2 regions of the Lysinibacillus sp. FSL W8-0992 genome follow, and region 1 is predicted to be linked to the other one. Evidence: riboswitches for the same ligand, from Rfam matches in the RefSeq annotation. Region 1 holds a riboswitch; the other holds the start of a gene.
What was found. A riboswitch is a leader RNA that binds a small molecule or an ion and turns the genes downstream of it on or off. The one in region 1 is predicted to bind thiamine pyrophosphate.

Region 1 (7,902 bases):
ACGCACAACACGTAAGCCGCAAAAGGCCGCGCGCCAGCGAGGGTTGCAGCTTACAGTATACCCGCAGAAAGCGACCGACCGTAGCGGAAATCAGCGGTATTATTCATAGGAAAAAACAATATCTCTGTTCCAATCACCAGGTCATTCATCTACGACTATAATCCAATAGCCAAGCAATATTTCTTTATGATAGACTGGAGTAATGTTTCAATAGAAAAAAGGGGGGTATTCGATGACCCAGCAGAAGTCTAACAAGGCGGCTTTGTATATTTTAATGTTTAATATGTTTATCGCAATGGGGAGTATCGGAATTATTATTCCTGTTATGCCAAAGTACTTACATATATTTGGTGCAGCAGGACAAGTTCTTGGCATGTTAATTGCAACGTTCGCCTTTGCACAATTCATTTTTTCTCCAATTGCTGGGAATCTTTCGGATCGATATGGTCGAAAAAATTTGATTATTTTTGGTCTGATTGTAACTGGTATTGGGCAAATTTCGTTCGGGCTATCTACAGACGTATGGATGCTTTTTGTTGCTCGATTCTTAGGAGGTTTAGGTTCTGCCTTTGTAGCACCTCCAATTATGGCGTTTGTAGCAGATATCACAACGTATGAAGAACGAGGTAAAGGAATGGGCATGTTAGGTGCCGCTATGTCTCTTGGTTTTATGATTGGACCAGGTATTGGTGGATTCCTATCTAAAGTTAGTTTGCATTTCCCATTTTTTATGGCCGGAGGAGCTGCTATTATTGCCTCTATCCTTTCATTGTTGTTATTACCTTCTACAAAACCAAGTGCAGCTCAGAAAGCACAAAAGCAAGACAATCTCGTGAGGCAGATGGCACGTTCAGTCCAAATGCCATACTTTGTTATGTTGGTTATTATGCTAGTGTTCTCGTTCGGCATCGCCAATTTCCAAACGACATTATCATTATTTGTGACAGACAAATTTAACTACACACCTACCGATATTGCGATCATTTTAACTGTCGGTGGCGCATTTGGTGTTGTTGTGCAAATGTTCATCATAACACCACTCTTTAAACGCTATGGGGAAATGAAAGTTGTATTAGTCAATTTATTTATTGCTGCTGTAGCTATTTTCCTAATATTATTTGTTTCTGGCTTCGCACTTATTTTAGTTGTCGCAACGATTTTCTCAACGGCAACAACACTGATTCGCCCAGCCGTCAACACACTGATTTCTAAACTTGCTGGCAATGAACAAGGTTTAGCCGCTGGACTTACCAATGCCTATATGAGCCTTGGAAATATGATTGGTCCTGCACTTGCGGGTCTTTTATTCGATTGGAATATGAACAGTCCGTATATATTTGGGGCAATTATTTTAATGACATGCTTCTTACTAGCGCTTATTTGGACATTGAAAAAGGCGCCGCATCTTATGCAGCCTGATATAAATTAGTCCATTGACAATTATTTGTAATATGGTACATTTATTATCGAAAAATTAAATCGTTTAACACCACTAGGGGAGTCTTTACAAGGCTGAGACGTATATGCTCATATACGGACCCTTTGAACCTGATCTAGTTCACACTAGCGGAGGGAAGTGGCGACGCTTGCTTTCGTGTAATTTAAAATGCAAGGCCGCTTCCTTTCGTGACAAGGAAGCGGCTTTTTTGTATTCATTAGACAGTGCTATCGGCGATTTTGCGAGGTCTACCGGCGATTTGTCCGGTTTAATCGGCGATTTCGGAAGTTCTATCGGCGATTTCTCACATTTTACCGGCGGTTCACTGGGTTCTTTCGGCGATTCATCGCACAAAACTAAAAGGAGTATCTATCATGTCTATTCGAAAACTAACTACGATGGCTTTATTAGTAGCTATTGCAGTAGCAGGCTCTATTTTTGTCTCCATTCCAACTGGCATTGCACGTGCTTATCCTGTACAACATGCGATCAACGTCATCTGTGCCATTCTATTAGGTCCTATGCCTTCCATCGTCGTTGCTATAGTTACATCATTGATTCGTATCTTAACAGGCACAGGCTCTCTTTTAGCGATTCCTGGTAGCGTCATCGGTGCGGCATGTGCAGCCTTTGCTTATAAATACAGTCGCAACAACTGGCTAGCTGGTGTAGGTGAAGTATTTGGCACTGGTATCCTTGCCTCATTAGTCGCTGTACCATATGCGCAGTTATTAATGGGAACGTCCGTAGGAGCATTATTTTTTATGCCTGCATTTTTTACATCTAGTTTAATTGGGGCATTTCTTGGTATTATGATTGCTAGCAGTCTAAAGAAAACCGCATCGCATCTTCTTATTACGAAGTAGCTATGTTTATAAAAAAAACGATAGCACACGCTTTTAGCAATGTGCCATCGTTTTTTAAATTAAGAGCGTTTTTTCATCCCTTTTAATAACTGTGCAACGTTCGTGTCTTCCGACTGTACAGTTGCTTCTTCTACAGACTTTTCTTTTTGTTTATGCCTTGTTATGAAGCTCCAGCCAAAGCGTCGAATCGTAATATCTACGAAGAATAATAGCATCCCCGTTAATAATAACCATGTTGCAATATTTTGGCGCTCTGCTCCTTTGTTAGTGAACTTACGGAACACATCTTGCGGTTCTTTCAAGACAGAGCCACCAGTTTGCTTCGTTAGTTGCTCGACAAGTGTATCATTCACAGGACGTAATTCATATTCTGCACTGTACGGTACGCTTAGTCCAGCCTGGTAAATCGCCTGTTCTTCGTCAGCAATACGGAAAAAAATCAACCCTGGTTTAGCTTGGACAACTGCACGTACTTGCGAAGCAGAAATCGTTTCAAGCTGCAAATCAAGCTCCTCGCCAGATTCATCAACAGCGACAATATCTAAAAAGGCAGCTTCATTTGTCGGGTCCGTAATGATAAATGAGCCATCTGTATCAAGACGTACATCATAGGCTACATCATTATAACTTGGTAGCATTTGCGAAATAATTGTTTGCCAAAATGATCCCCATCCTTGCCATCTTGCCCAGTCACCAGCCCATTTCCCTGTCGAATCTGATGTGAAAGCGAAAGTTTTACCAAGTCCATATTGCCATTGAGCCAATACAGGGTCTTCCTTCTCGCTTTCGGCAATCACAGCAGCTCCCTGCTTCGCTGTCGTACCAATATATGCATTCATTTGTGGCACACCATTTGCAAAGAGTGCATTCCATCCAGCTGCATTATAAATTGTAGGGTAAAATGGATTGTCTTCTATATAAGTACGGGAAATCATTGCTGTCTCACGTGATAAAATTGAAGGAATTGTTTGTTCATCAATGACATCATAGAAACGACCACTACCCATTTCACTTAATGACTGTAGTAAGTTGCCATCTGCATCTTGTCCAATCGCCACTGTAGAAAGTGTAATCCCTTGTTCCTTACCATTTTCAATTAAATCCTCATAATTGCCTGATTGCGACTGTCCATCAGTTAATAAAATAATATGCTTCCTCTGCAATTTTAAATCTGCCAAACTATCATATGCCGCTGCAAGTGAACTATATATTTCCGTACCACCACCTGGAGTTACCGATAAAATCGTATCGACTGCTTCCTCTTTATTACCAAGCGGTCCAGTTTCAATGATTTCCCAAGGTCGATCATCAAAGGCAATAAACCCAAGCGTATCCTCATCGCGTAACATTTCAACTGATCGTGCGGCCGCTTCTTTCGCTAGCTCTAATTTTGAGCCATACATACTTCCTGAACGGTCAAGTACGATGACAAGTCCTAGCGATGGCAATTGCTCTTTACCCTTTATCTCCATCTCAACAGGTAATAATGTTTCAATCGGCGTTTTAAAATAGCCACCCAAGCCGAAGCTATTTTCACCGCCGACCATTGTAAAGCCAACACCAAAGTTTTTGACTGCCTGCTCAATAACGCCCATCTTCGCTTCACCGACTAAGTGTCCAGGTACATTATCAAAAATTATAGCGTTATATTGCAAATAGCTAGAAAGTTCATTTGGTAAGCTTGCTGCATCTATCACATCATAGGAGATTGAATTCGCCCCTAGCGCTGCAGCAATTGGTGATGTCGTATCGTAGCCATTAACAATGAGTAAATGTGGCTCACTTTGCACCATTGTAATACTTGTTAATTTATTATTTTCAAAAATAGCATCTTGTCCAACTTGCACGTGTGCCTCATATTTTACAAGCCCCTCTGCAGTTGCCGTATGTTTATATGTGAAAACATTTGAACCTTGTGCAAGTTCTACAGACTCGCGATGAATGAGTTTGTCATTTTCGTACAGTAATAGTTCACCTTGTCCTGCAGCTGTAGCATTTACTTCCGTAACAAGCTGCTGCTGTTCACCTACGTAAGCTACTTGTGGTGTGACAAAGCTTTTTAGCGACACATCATTCGTCACACTTTGATGAAATGGAATGACATCTACACTAATATTGGAGCCCTTTAGCTTCGTTGCAAAATCTAGTGCGCTCCCTTGTGTCTCATTGGCATCTGTTAGTAAAACAAGTCTTGTTGCCTTTTTAGGATCGACAATACCTGTAGCAAGTTGAAGACTTTGCTCAATATTCGTTTGGTCTGTTCCTTTGACTTCAGTAAATTTGGGAACTTCCTTTAATGATTTCGATAAAATCGCTTCTGTTTGGAGAGTTGATGAAAAAGAGTAAATCCCTGCAAGTTGTTCATCCTTTTTCGATTTCAAACTTTCCTCTATAAAACTAGTCATTTCCGCTTCTGTGTTATTCATCGAAGCAGAACGGTCAACTAAATATAATACTTGCTCGTCCTTTACTGGTAATAAAATATAGGGCGCTGCGAGTGCAAAGACCAAACAACCGATTGCTATTACACGAATGCTCATTACAACAAGATGACTTTTTTTCAGGCGCATACGCTCTTGCCAATAAGTCCACCCAAAGTACATAAACAATGGCACTAATAACAATAAGGCTAATGGCGTATCAATTCGTAAATCCACGACGTCGTTGCACCTCCCACTCTGCTACAAGCAAACATAAAATAATGAGTATTAACCAAGGGACAAATGAAGCCTTTGATACTTCTTCTTTGCCATTTTGCTGAAGCTCTCCAAGCGTATAGCTCGTCCCTTCTTCTATCACACGTTCAGGTGCCTGTAGTTGCACGATAAGACGTTTTTCTTCACTACTTGAGCGAGCCATGTAAATACCTGGCTGCATCGGTGCAGTTAATAAACCGTTAGTGATTGACGATAAAAATTCATCGTCCTGAGAATAGACACTCCAATCTCCTTGTGCTAACGCAACTGAACGTTGCTCATTTGGTGCGAAAATGCCAAGAGATCCTACTGATTCAGATAATTGTTGTTCCGCACTCCATAAAAATAACGGGAACGAAGGATATAATGGCCAATCCGTATCTGCAATATCAGCTAGAACGATAATATCCCCTTGTGGTGATCGTTGAATAAATGGTTTATCACCTACTGTGGCAATTGTTTTATAGCCATCAAAAGCAGGATACAGAGCACTTACATAAATATCATTTAACTCACTAAATGCAAATAAAGCATCGCTCGTTGTTTTTACCTCACCATTAATTTCCTTTTTTTCTACATCATCACGTCCAATTAATACTAACGGTCTTTGTATTTTTTGAAGTAATGACGTTTGATTTGTTACGATGGTAGCATTTTGGTTATCCGCTAGTTGTAATGACGGTACAATCTTTACATTATTATTAATAGATTGAAAGCCCTTTTGAATAAGTTGATGCATGCTTTGGTCGACAACGATATTCGCTGTTGCAGTTTGAAGCACAACCGATTGTGTATTATCCACTGCATAATCATCTTTCACATCAATGTTCGCTGTTATAGTATCCATTAAAGGTAAATCTTTAAATGTTTTAGTCGTAGCTTCATTCGCTGATAAAGATATTTTCTCGTCCATTATCACTTCACCTTGATTATTTTGAAGTGTAATTGTCAGCTCATGCTTCTGGTCGGTATCGTTTTGTAGTTGTACTAACGCCATCGTAGATTTACCGTCTGTCGTTGCCGCAAAGCGTGTAATTGCAACATTTGTTAATCCCTTTTCAGCACCATATACGAGCCATTTCACTGAATCTTTCTCCATTGGCAATTGTTTTTTATCGAGTGAATCTGTAAAGACGTAAATCGATGTTTGCGTATCACCAACAAACGCTTGTGCGACGTCAAGCGCCTTATTCATTTGCGCAGTTTCATACGTTACATGTAAATCTTGAATCGCTTTTTCAATATTTTTCACATTAGTTTCCTGCTGTAGTACTGCTTGTGGCGTATTGCCCGTTGTTATTAATGTAACAGGTCGTCCGTCAAGTTGCTTCACTAATGATTGCATTTCTTTTTTATGTGCATCAAATGTAGATTGCTCTTTACCGGCTAGCATTGTAGCGGACGTATCAACGATAAAAATCGTCTGCGCACCCGCAATAGTGCTTTTTTTCACATACGGATTCATCAGTGCTAGCACTAATAGGAGCAATGCTAGCAATTGCAAATAGAGCAACGCATTTTTTTGTAAATGCTTTAAATATGGAGAAACCCGAGTTTCTTGCATAATTTCAGACCAAAAAAGTGTTGAGGACACCGGTTGATCGGTATATTTTTTTCGGAAGAAATAATAGAGCAGGACAATGACCGGGATGATGGCCGTCCAGCTAAAAATAATTTGACTAAAGCCCAAAACGGCTCACCTCACCTAATCCAATGTGCTTTTAATAATTGCTGAAAGATTGCATGTTGCAACCCGTCCTCCACCTTGAGTTGCAGTTTACGCACGCCAAAGCGACGGCAAATGGTTTCAAACTCTTCTTCGTGAAGGCGACGTCTTGCCTCATACGTATTTAGTACTTTTGATGACATCGTGACATTTACATCACGCCCTGTTTCACGGTCGAGTAAACGCACATCTCCTGCATAATGAGGGGATAGCTCCTCCTCAGTAACGATTTGTAAAATGCGGACATCTCCTGCAAAACGGGGTAATCTTTTCAATAACTGCTCCCATTCCTCAATAGGTTCAAGCCCATCAGTCACGATGAATAGCACAGTACTATCCTTTGGTAAAGCCTTTAATGCTCCCTGTGCAAAGCCTGCTGTATAAGTTGCTTGTTCAATTTCTGTTACAACTTGCAAAAAGGCACGACGATACATTGCACCTTTACGACGAAACGGTGGCTTCACGTCATCCTGCACATAAGCAAACGATAAACGGTCATCACGCCCAAGTACCATTAATCCAAGTGAAGCAACGATTTGCCGCGCAAACGTCCATTTTGCTTGATCGCCCATTGATTTTGTTGCATCTAATAAAATATGCACTCTCATTTCTTGCTCATCTAAAAAACGTTTAATAAAATATTTATCGGTTCTTGCATAGACGTTCCAATCTACTTGTCGCACATCATCACCTAAATGATATTCGCGGAAATCAGAGAAATCAAGGGATGCCCCGAAGCGCTGCGAACGATGCGAGCCTTTATGCTGGCCGCGCATTTTGGAGGCAGTCGCCACTTGGAAACGACTTATTTTCGCTAACCAATCTTCGGGCAATATGTTTTTTGTCATCGACTTACGCCTTGCTGTACTTTTTCTAAAATAACGTCTATCACATCATCTGCTGTTTTACCTGAAGCCTCCCCTTCATAATTCAGCAGCATTCGGTGACGTAATACGGGCTTCGCCACTGACTTAATATCCCCAACAGACACATGAAAGCGTCCACTCATTAAAGCTCTAGCTTTCGCTAACTTAATTAAGCTTTGCAAGCCACGAGGTCCACTGCCATACATAACATAGTGCCTTACTTCATCGATAGTATCTGCGCTTTCAGGGTGTGTTGCCACAACAAGATCTGCTGCAAACTCAAGCATCTCATCAGCAATCATCACTTCCT
Region 2 (7,902 bases), 2.4 Mb from region 1:
AAAGAAAGATCGCGATGATCTGAAACTGTTTGAACTGCATCAATTCCTGCAGCCCCACACCAACGTTTTTGAGCAAATGGTAGGTCAACAGATACTGTATAAATAACAACGTTATCTCCTAAAATTGCAGCTTCTTCATTAAAACGACGTGTTTGTGCATCACATACGCCTGTATCTAATGACGGAACAACACTAAATAAACGAATTTTACCTTCTGAATCCGTTAAAGAAACAGGTGATAAATCATTTGCTAAAACTGTGAAATCCGGTGCTTGGTCTCCAACCTTTACTTCGTTACCTATTAGTGTTACTGGACCTTTTTTAAATGTAATTTGTGCCATGAAAACGCCTCCTAATCATCATATGTACATAATCTTACTAAATGTAGGGAATTAATTGCAACTAGGACAGCTTATTATAGGCTAATCTTTGTGAATGCCTGTCAATGCCTGTCATTTGCCACCTAATATTGCTCGACAACAGTCCAAAAAAGAAGGGCCACCTCATATGTTGGAGGTGGGCCCATTATTATTCTTCTTCAATCTTCTCCACTATCTGTTCAGGCTCTTTTAATTTTTCCTGAGTTGGTGTCGCTAATTGTGCTGTTTCTTTCGCTACGTATACTTTTTCATGGACAACCGTCGTATCTGCAAAATAATCATGTATGCCTTGGTTGTCAGGTAAAATCGCCACAAAAATATACAGTGGCATAATTATGTTACTAATTAAGCGACCAATCCATTCTCTGAACAGCACATCTGACCAAGTAAGTTTGTCATGCTCTAGTGAGATAACGCGTAGCCCGAAGGCCATTTTCCCTAACGTTTGCCCAAAAAATTTCGTCATTAGTACAAAGTAACAATAATAGAGAATAGCTGAAATAATTGAGATAGGTGCATACCAGACCGAATCCGATAGTGACCAGTCCATTAAGTAAAATATCGGATTGGCAACGATACCACCAACTGCTGAAATAATTAATCCATCTAAGACAAATGCCCAAAAGCGCACCCAAAATCCTGCTGTCTTCAATTCGTAATTTGTAGTCACTATTGGTGTCGTTGGCTTATCTAACAGTTCTTGTTCAATTGAGGGTGTCCCTTGCAAAACGAATTCATTGTTTGTCATGGTATGCCCTCCTTAGTATTCACCATATAAGTACATCATTTTAGGTGCCTTGTATTCTGTCATAATTTTCGTTAGCATTTTTTCTTCAGCCGATGGACCAAAAAGAGAGCTTACTTTCATACCAATTAATGACGGTAGGCCACCTTGATCATAGCTGTATTCAAACAAAACTGCATCCTCTAAACCGTAATCTTGACGTAAAGCTGCAATAGCTGCTTGCTCGTCGCCAATTTCATCGATTAAGCCTGCTTCAAGTGCCTTTGTTCCACCAAGAATTCGACCATCTGCCACTTTTTTCACGTCAGCTTCAGACATATTACGTCCTTGTTCAACAATATCAACGAACTCTTCATATGATTCGTTAATCATATCTTGCATCATAGCGCGTTCTTCTGCTGTAATTTCACGCGTTGGACTCAGCATGTCTTTATGTTGCCCAGATTTAAACGTCTCAAATTTCACGCCAACTTTTTCTGCAAGTTCCTGATAATTAATAGATTGCATAATGACACCAATTGAACCTGTTATCGTATCACGGTGTGCATAAATTTTATCTGCTGGTGCTGAAATGTAATAGCCACCTGATGCTGCCATCGAATCCATTGACACATAAATTGGAATTTGACGTTCCTCTTTAATTTGCAACAGTTTTTTATAAATCTCTGCCGATTCCTTTACACCACCACCTGGTGAATTAACACTAAGAACAATACCTTGTACTGAATCATCATATAAAATATTGTCCAACTGATTTAAGAAAAACTGGTGATCATAAGCAACGGTTTGCCATAATGTGTTCGATCCAACATCTTGAATCGTTCCATCAACTTTTAAATAGGCAATACGCTTACTATAATCTTCACCCTCAATAACCGTTTCATAAACATTTAAATTATTTCCAGCGACAATGCTGTCAAAATTACTAAAAAAGTCTGATTTAAATATGGCAAAAATCGTATTAATCCCTAATGAAAATACTAACAACACAGCTGCAATAGCCAAAGCTATCCACCTTTTCACATTCATACAAACGCCTCCTCATCACGTTATACGTCTAAATGTCCAAAACGTTTCACTTTTAAGTAATTTTTATGTAAAAATGTTCTGTTGTTTATTATTTTACTATAAATAAATGGGGCTACAACAAAAAATCAAAAGTTCATAAAAAAACATGAACTTTGATTTTCCGACTTTATTTCCTAGGAAATATTTATTGATGTGTGTAATGCGCTTTTTCTTGTTGTCGTAATTCGACACGACGGATTTTACCAGAGGCAGTCTTAGGTAACACTTCTACAAATTCAATCGCACGTGGATATTTATAAGGTGCAGTCAATAATTTCACATGGTTTTGTAACTTTTTAATAAGTGTATCATCCCCAGTCTCATTTTCACGAAGGACTATAAATGCCTTAACAATATTTCCTCTTACTTCATCTGGACTAGCAACAACAGCCGCTTCCTTTACTGTAGGATGTTTCATTAATGCATCTTCTACTTCAAATGGTCCTATTGTATAGCCTGAAGAAATAATGACATCATCTCCGCGGCCCTCAAACCAAAAATAGCCATCAGCATCTTTATATGCACGGTCGCCTGTTATATACCATTCTCCGCGGAATTGTAGGTTTGTGCGTTCAGGATCTTGGAAATATTTTTTAAAGAGTGCAGGTGTTTCTCGATGCACTGCTATATCCCCAACAACACCTTCCGACACAGGATGTCCTAGGTCATCGATTATTTCTACTGTATTTCCTGGTGTCGGTTTACCCATTGAGCCGACGCGCGCTTCCATGCCAACCATTGTCCCAACAAGTAATGTATTTTCCGTTTGCCCGTAACCATCTCGAACCTGTATATCAAACGTTTCAGAGAACACTTTTACTACTTCACTATTCAGTGGTTCACCCGCTGATACAGCTTGGCGAATTTCGCTTAAATTATAGTCCTGTAAATTATTGAGTGCTGCCATAAAACGATACTCTGTCGGTGTACAACATAATACATTTACTTTAAATTTTTCAAGCAATGACAAATAAGTTGACGCATCAAATTTGCCTTTATAAACAAATGCCGTAGCACCACTTCCTAAAGTTGCTAGGAATGGACTCCAAATCCATTTTTGCCAACCGGGCGCCGCAGTAGCCCATACTATATCATTTTCTTGAACACCTAACCAATTCGGTGCCGTTGTCCGTAAATGAGCGTAACCCCAGCTATGTGTATGAACAGCCGCCTTAGGATTGCCAGTTGTTCCACTTGTATAGGCTAAAAAAGCATTGTCAGTACTTTTTGTCGGTGTAGGATTCGTATAGTCTGTAGGATGCTCCTCCATTTTTTCAAGCAACGGTTGCCATGGTGTATGAGCATGACCAATAACATATTGCAAAATACCCTTTAAGTTTTTTACTTCGTCAAATTGCTCAATATATGGCTCGTAGGCAATTATTCCTTTTGCATTTGCATGTGTAATTCGGTATTCAATATCCTTTGTACGCAACATTTCCGAACTAGGGATAATCGTTAAGCCCGCTTTTAATGCCGCTATGTAGACGATATATGCCTCGACAGATCTTGGAACCATAACTAAAAGCACATCGCCTTTTGTTAGTCCCTGCGAAGTAAATACATGGGCCGCCTGATTTGCTTTTTCAAGTAAAGTTGCATATGTAATATGTTGAATTTCTTCATGATTATTATAAACAATTAATGCATTTTTAGTTGGGTCCTGAGCATATTTCTCAATCTCCTCAACAATGTTATACCATTCTGGTGCGATTAAATCCTGTCTTTTCATAATAACTGCCTCCTTATTGCTAGGTTTATTATAAAACTCATTTTTTATTATTTTCAATGGATGAACCTTATTTTAAGAAAGTCATGACAATTATCATGGTTTATTATATGGCATCAGTCACTGCTTTCCAGATAATGATAAAATGCTATTGAATACTGTGGATAGGTATGTTACATTTTGGACAACTAAAAACTTCATGATTGCGGGGGGACTCATAACGAGTTGAGAAGGTAAAACCTGACCCTTTGAACCTGTTAGTTAATACTGACGTAGGGAGCAACACACATCTTATTATTGATGATAGGCTCTTTTTACGTGTATATTTCGCACGAAAAAAAGAGCTTTTTTGCATGCTTACGTCCGTCCAAAAAAAGGAGGACTACGATGATTTTTCAAACTATTCGTAAAAAACAACCACTCATTCATTGTATTACAAATTATGTTGTGGCAAATTTTCAAGCAAACGGCTTATTAGCAATTGGTGCTTCGCCTGTAATGGCAGATGAATCTCTGGAAGTTGAGGAGATGGTATCGATTGCATCAGCCTTATTGATTAATATTGGCACGCTTACTACCCGTACAAAAGAATCGATGTTACTTGCTGGAAAAAAGGCAAATGCGCTAGGTGTACCGATTATTTTGGACCCAGTTGGTGTTGGAGCAACAAATTTACGTAAACAAGCGATACAGCAATTATTAGAAGCCGTTCATTTTGCTGTTATTCGTTGTAATATCGGTGAGCTTGCCGCTATTGCTAATGTTCATTGGCAACAAAAAGGAGTAGATAGTGGTAGCGGTTCAATTTCTGTTGAAGATAAAGCAAAAGAAATTTCTAAAAAATATAATTGTATTGTTATTGTAACTGGTGAAAAAGATTTTATAACTGACGGAGAGCACTCCCAATGGATTATTGGTGGACATGCTCGAATGACAGAAGTTACAGGAACTGGTTGTTTGTTAAGTGCCATTTGCTGTGCAGCTTATATTGCAGGTAATGAGCCATTTTCTCAGTTGTGCAATACATTAACGTGCTATAAAAAAGTTGCTGAACATGCCGCTTCATCCGCGCCATATAACGGTGATTTTGCAGTTTCGGTCTTAAATGAATTACACCGTTTATCGAAGGACGGTGAAAAATAATGCATATTGTAACAACAATAGCTGGCTCAGATAGCGGTGGTGGAGCTGGTATCCAAGCTGATTTAAAAACATTTCAGGAATTAGAAGTATTCGGGACATCCGTTATAACTGCTTTAACAGCACAAAACACATTAGGAGTGAACGGTGTACTTCCAATTGAACAAGCTTTTGTAAATAAACAACTTCATTCACTACTGGATGATTTTTCAATTAGTGCAATAAAAACAGGAATGCTTTTTTCTTCAGATATTATTCATACAATTGCACGAGCTCTGTCTAATTTAAATATTCCGCTTATCGTTGATCCTGTAATGATTGCCAAAGGTGGCGAAAACTTATTACAACAAGAAGCAGTTGAGGCATTAAAAAAAGATTTATTACCTCTTGCTACAATCGTAACGCCTAATATTCCAGAAGCAGAGACACTTACTGCTAGAAAAATAAACAATTTATCAGACATTCAGCAAGCTGCTCAATCATTATTAAAATTAGGTGTTCAATGTGTCATTATCAAAGGCGGACATTTACATGACGATCATTTTGCAACAGATTATGTATTTTTTGAAGATGGCGAATCATTTTCAATGCAATCTACTCGAATTGCAACGAAAAACACGCATGGAACGGGATGTACATTTTCTGCTGCATTAACCGCTTTTATTGGTCAAAAAATACCTTTAAAACAAGCAATTATTGAAGCGAAAAAATTTATTCAATTAGCTATTAGCCATGATTTATCGATTGGAAATGGCAATGGACCAACGAATCATTTTGCTTACAAAAAATTTCATGATACTTGCGAGGTGACCATACATGAAAAGGAGTGACTTACAGCTTTATTTTATAATGGGCACAGCGAATGTGAAAAATAGACAACCTTTAGAAATACTTGAGGCAGCATTGCAAGCAGGTATTACGATGTTTCAATTTCGTGAAAAAGGACAACATGCATTGACGAATGAGCACTACGAGCATTTTGCACGTCAATGCCAAAATCTATGCAGGAAATATAACGTTCCCTTTATCGTCAATGATGATATCGACCTTGCCCTTAAGCTTAATGCAGATGGTATTCACATAGGTCAAGATGATTATCCCGTCTCACTAGTACGACAAAAAATTGGACAAATGATCCTTGGTGTTTCTGTCCATACAGCTTCTGAATTGCAAGTTGCTTTAAAATATGGAGCAGATTATATAGGTATTGGTCCTATTTATGCAACCACATCTAAAAACGATGCCAAACCACCTTGTGGAACAGAATTTTTACATCAAGCACATAGCATTTATCCGCTGTTGCCGATAGTCGCAATTGGTGGTATTGACTGCCTGAATGCATCTGCTGTTATTAAAGCAGGTGCAGATGGTGTCGCTGTTATTTCCGCTATTTGCGAAAGTAATGACATTCAAAAAAGCGCTTCAACTTTCAAATCATTGTATTTATAGCTTTGTTATATGTATGCATGTAATCGTCTGGCATAAAAAAACTAAATTTAAACAAACTAAAACCAGTGCCTTTTACGGTCACTGGTTTTAAGTTTATAATTGCTTATTCTGCAATTATTGGTTTTTTGGCATACCTTTTAATTGAGATTCTGCCATTTGTACAAGACGTTTAGTGATTTCACCACCAACGGAACCGTTAGCACGAGCTGAAGCATCAGCTCCTAATTGAACACCAAATTCTTGTGCAATTTCGTATTTCATTTGATCAAGTGCTTGTTGTACACCAGGTACTGCAAGCTTGTTTGAACTACCATTGTTGTTTGTCATGTCTGTCTCACCTCCTTGTGATTATAGAATGTGCGATATTTGTTTTTTAATACAAAAAAAATAAAGGTAAAATGTAACTCTAAAGGAAATTGACTAGAAAATTAAAAAAAGAACCGTCCCAAATACGATTTTGAGACGGTTTCCTTCTTATTAAATGGCGTTTTTAAATAAATGCAAAACAACGATAAATTTATTTGTTACGCCCGTAATTTTTTTATAAAAGATCTGCAAATTTATCTGTTGGCTGCTCTTTTTTCGGGAAAATGTAAACTTCACGGTTGGTCACAGCACGTTCAATTAGGTCATCGAAATCAGAAAAGCTTTCATAATGCTCTACTTTTTCAAGCTTTGGTTTCGTTTTCGGACTAGCAGGTGTGAAAATTGTACAGCAATCTTCAAATGGCTGTATCGACGTTTCATATGTGCCGATTTTCTCCGCAATTTCAATAATGTCTAATTTATCATTCGATATAAGCGGACGTAAAATCGGTGTATTCGTTACAGCGTTAATAGCAGTCAAACTTTCAAGCGTCTGACTTGCTACTTGTCCAAGACTTTCACCTGTTACTATGGCAAGTGCGTTAATTTCTTCACGTACTTTATCTGCAACTTTTAACATCATACGACGTGTTGTAGTCATAGACACATTAGATGGCACTTTTTCTTTAATAAGCACTTGGATTTCTGTAAACGGAATAACATGTAATCGAATACTTGCGCCGAATTTTGTTAGCTCATTTGCTAACACTTTTACTTTTTCTAATGAATTTTGACTTGTATATGGTGGGCTAAAGAAATGAATTGCCTCTAAACGCACACCACGTTTCATCATTAAGTAGCCTGCAACAGGACTATCAATCCCACCTGAAAGCATTAATAATGATTTTCCGTTAGAACCAACAGGCATACCACCTGCGCCAGGAATAACTTGCGCCATCATATAAGTTGAATCGTGGCGCACTTCCACGCGTAGCTCTACATCTGGATGTTTCACTTTTACAGATAAATTTTGATATTGAGGTAAAACATGAGCGCCAATTTCACGCTGAATACCGTGAGAATCT

Region 2: it holds a riboswitch for thiamine pyrophosphate, as region 1 does, so the genes downstream of both, thiM (hydroxyethylthiazole kinase) here and thiW (energy coupling factor transporter S component ThiW) in region 1, are expected to answer to the same signal.

What each region holds. Positions count from the first base shown of each region.
Region 1 is NZ_JBBOZQ010000001.1:4,399,453-4,407,354, forward strand. It holds gene NSQ74_RS21935 (MFS transporter) at 233-1,429, shown strand; TPP riboswitch at 1,485-1,592, shown strand; gene thiW (energy coupling factor transporter S component ThiW) at 1,813-2,304, shown strand; gene NSQ74_RS21945 (VWA domain-containing protein) at 2,364-4,961, opposite strand; gene NSQ74_RS21950 (vWA domain-containing protein) at 4,945-6,690, opposite strand; gene NSQ74_RS21955 (DUF58 domain-containing protein) at 6,702-7,574, opposite strand; gene NSQ74_RS21960 (AAA family ATPase) at 7,571-7,902, opposite strand, start outside.
Region 2 is NZ_JBBOZQ010000001.1:2,011,452-2,019,353, reverse strand. It holds gene tpx (thiol peroxidase) at 1-341, opposite strand, end outside; gene NSQ74_RS09975 (RDD family protein) at 529-1,128, opposite strand; gene sppA (signal peptide peptidase SppA) at 1,141-2,154, opposite strand; gene mbcS (acyl-CoA synthetase MbcS) at 2,339-3,925, opposite strand; TPP riboswitch at 4,120-4,218, shown strand; gene thiM (hydroxyethylthiazole kinase) at 4,310-5,065, shown strand; gene thiD (bifunctional hydroxymethylpyrimidine kinase/phosphomethylpyrimidine kinase) at 5,065-5,892, shown strand; gene thiE (thiamine phosphate synthase) at 5,879-6,511, shown strand; gene NSQ74_RS09945 (alpha/beta-type small acid-soluble spore protein) at 6,626-6,838, opposite strand; gene thiI (tRNA uracil 4-sulfurtransferase ThiI) at 7,053-7,902, opposite strand, start outside.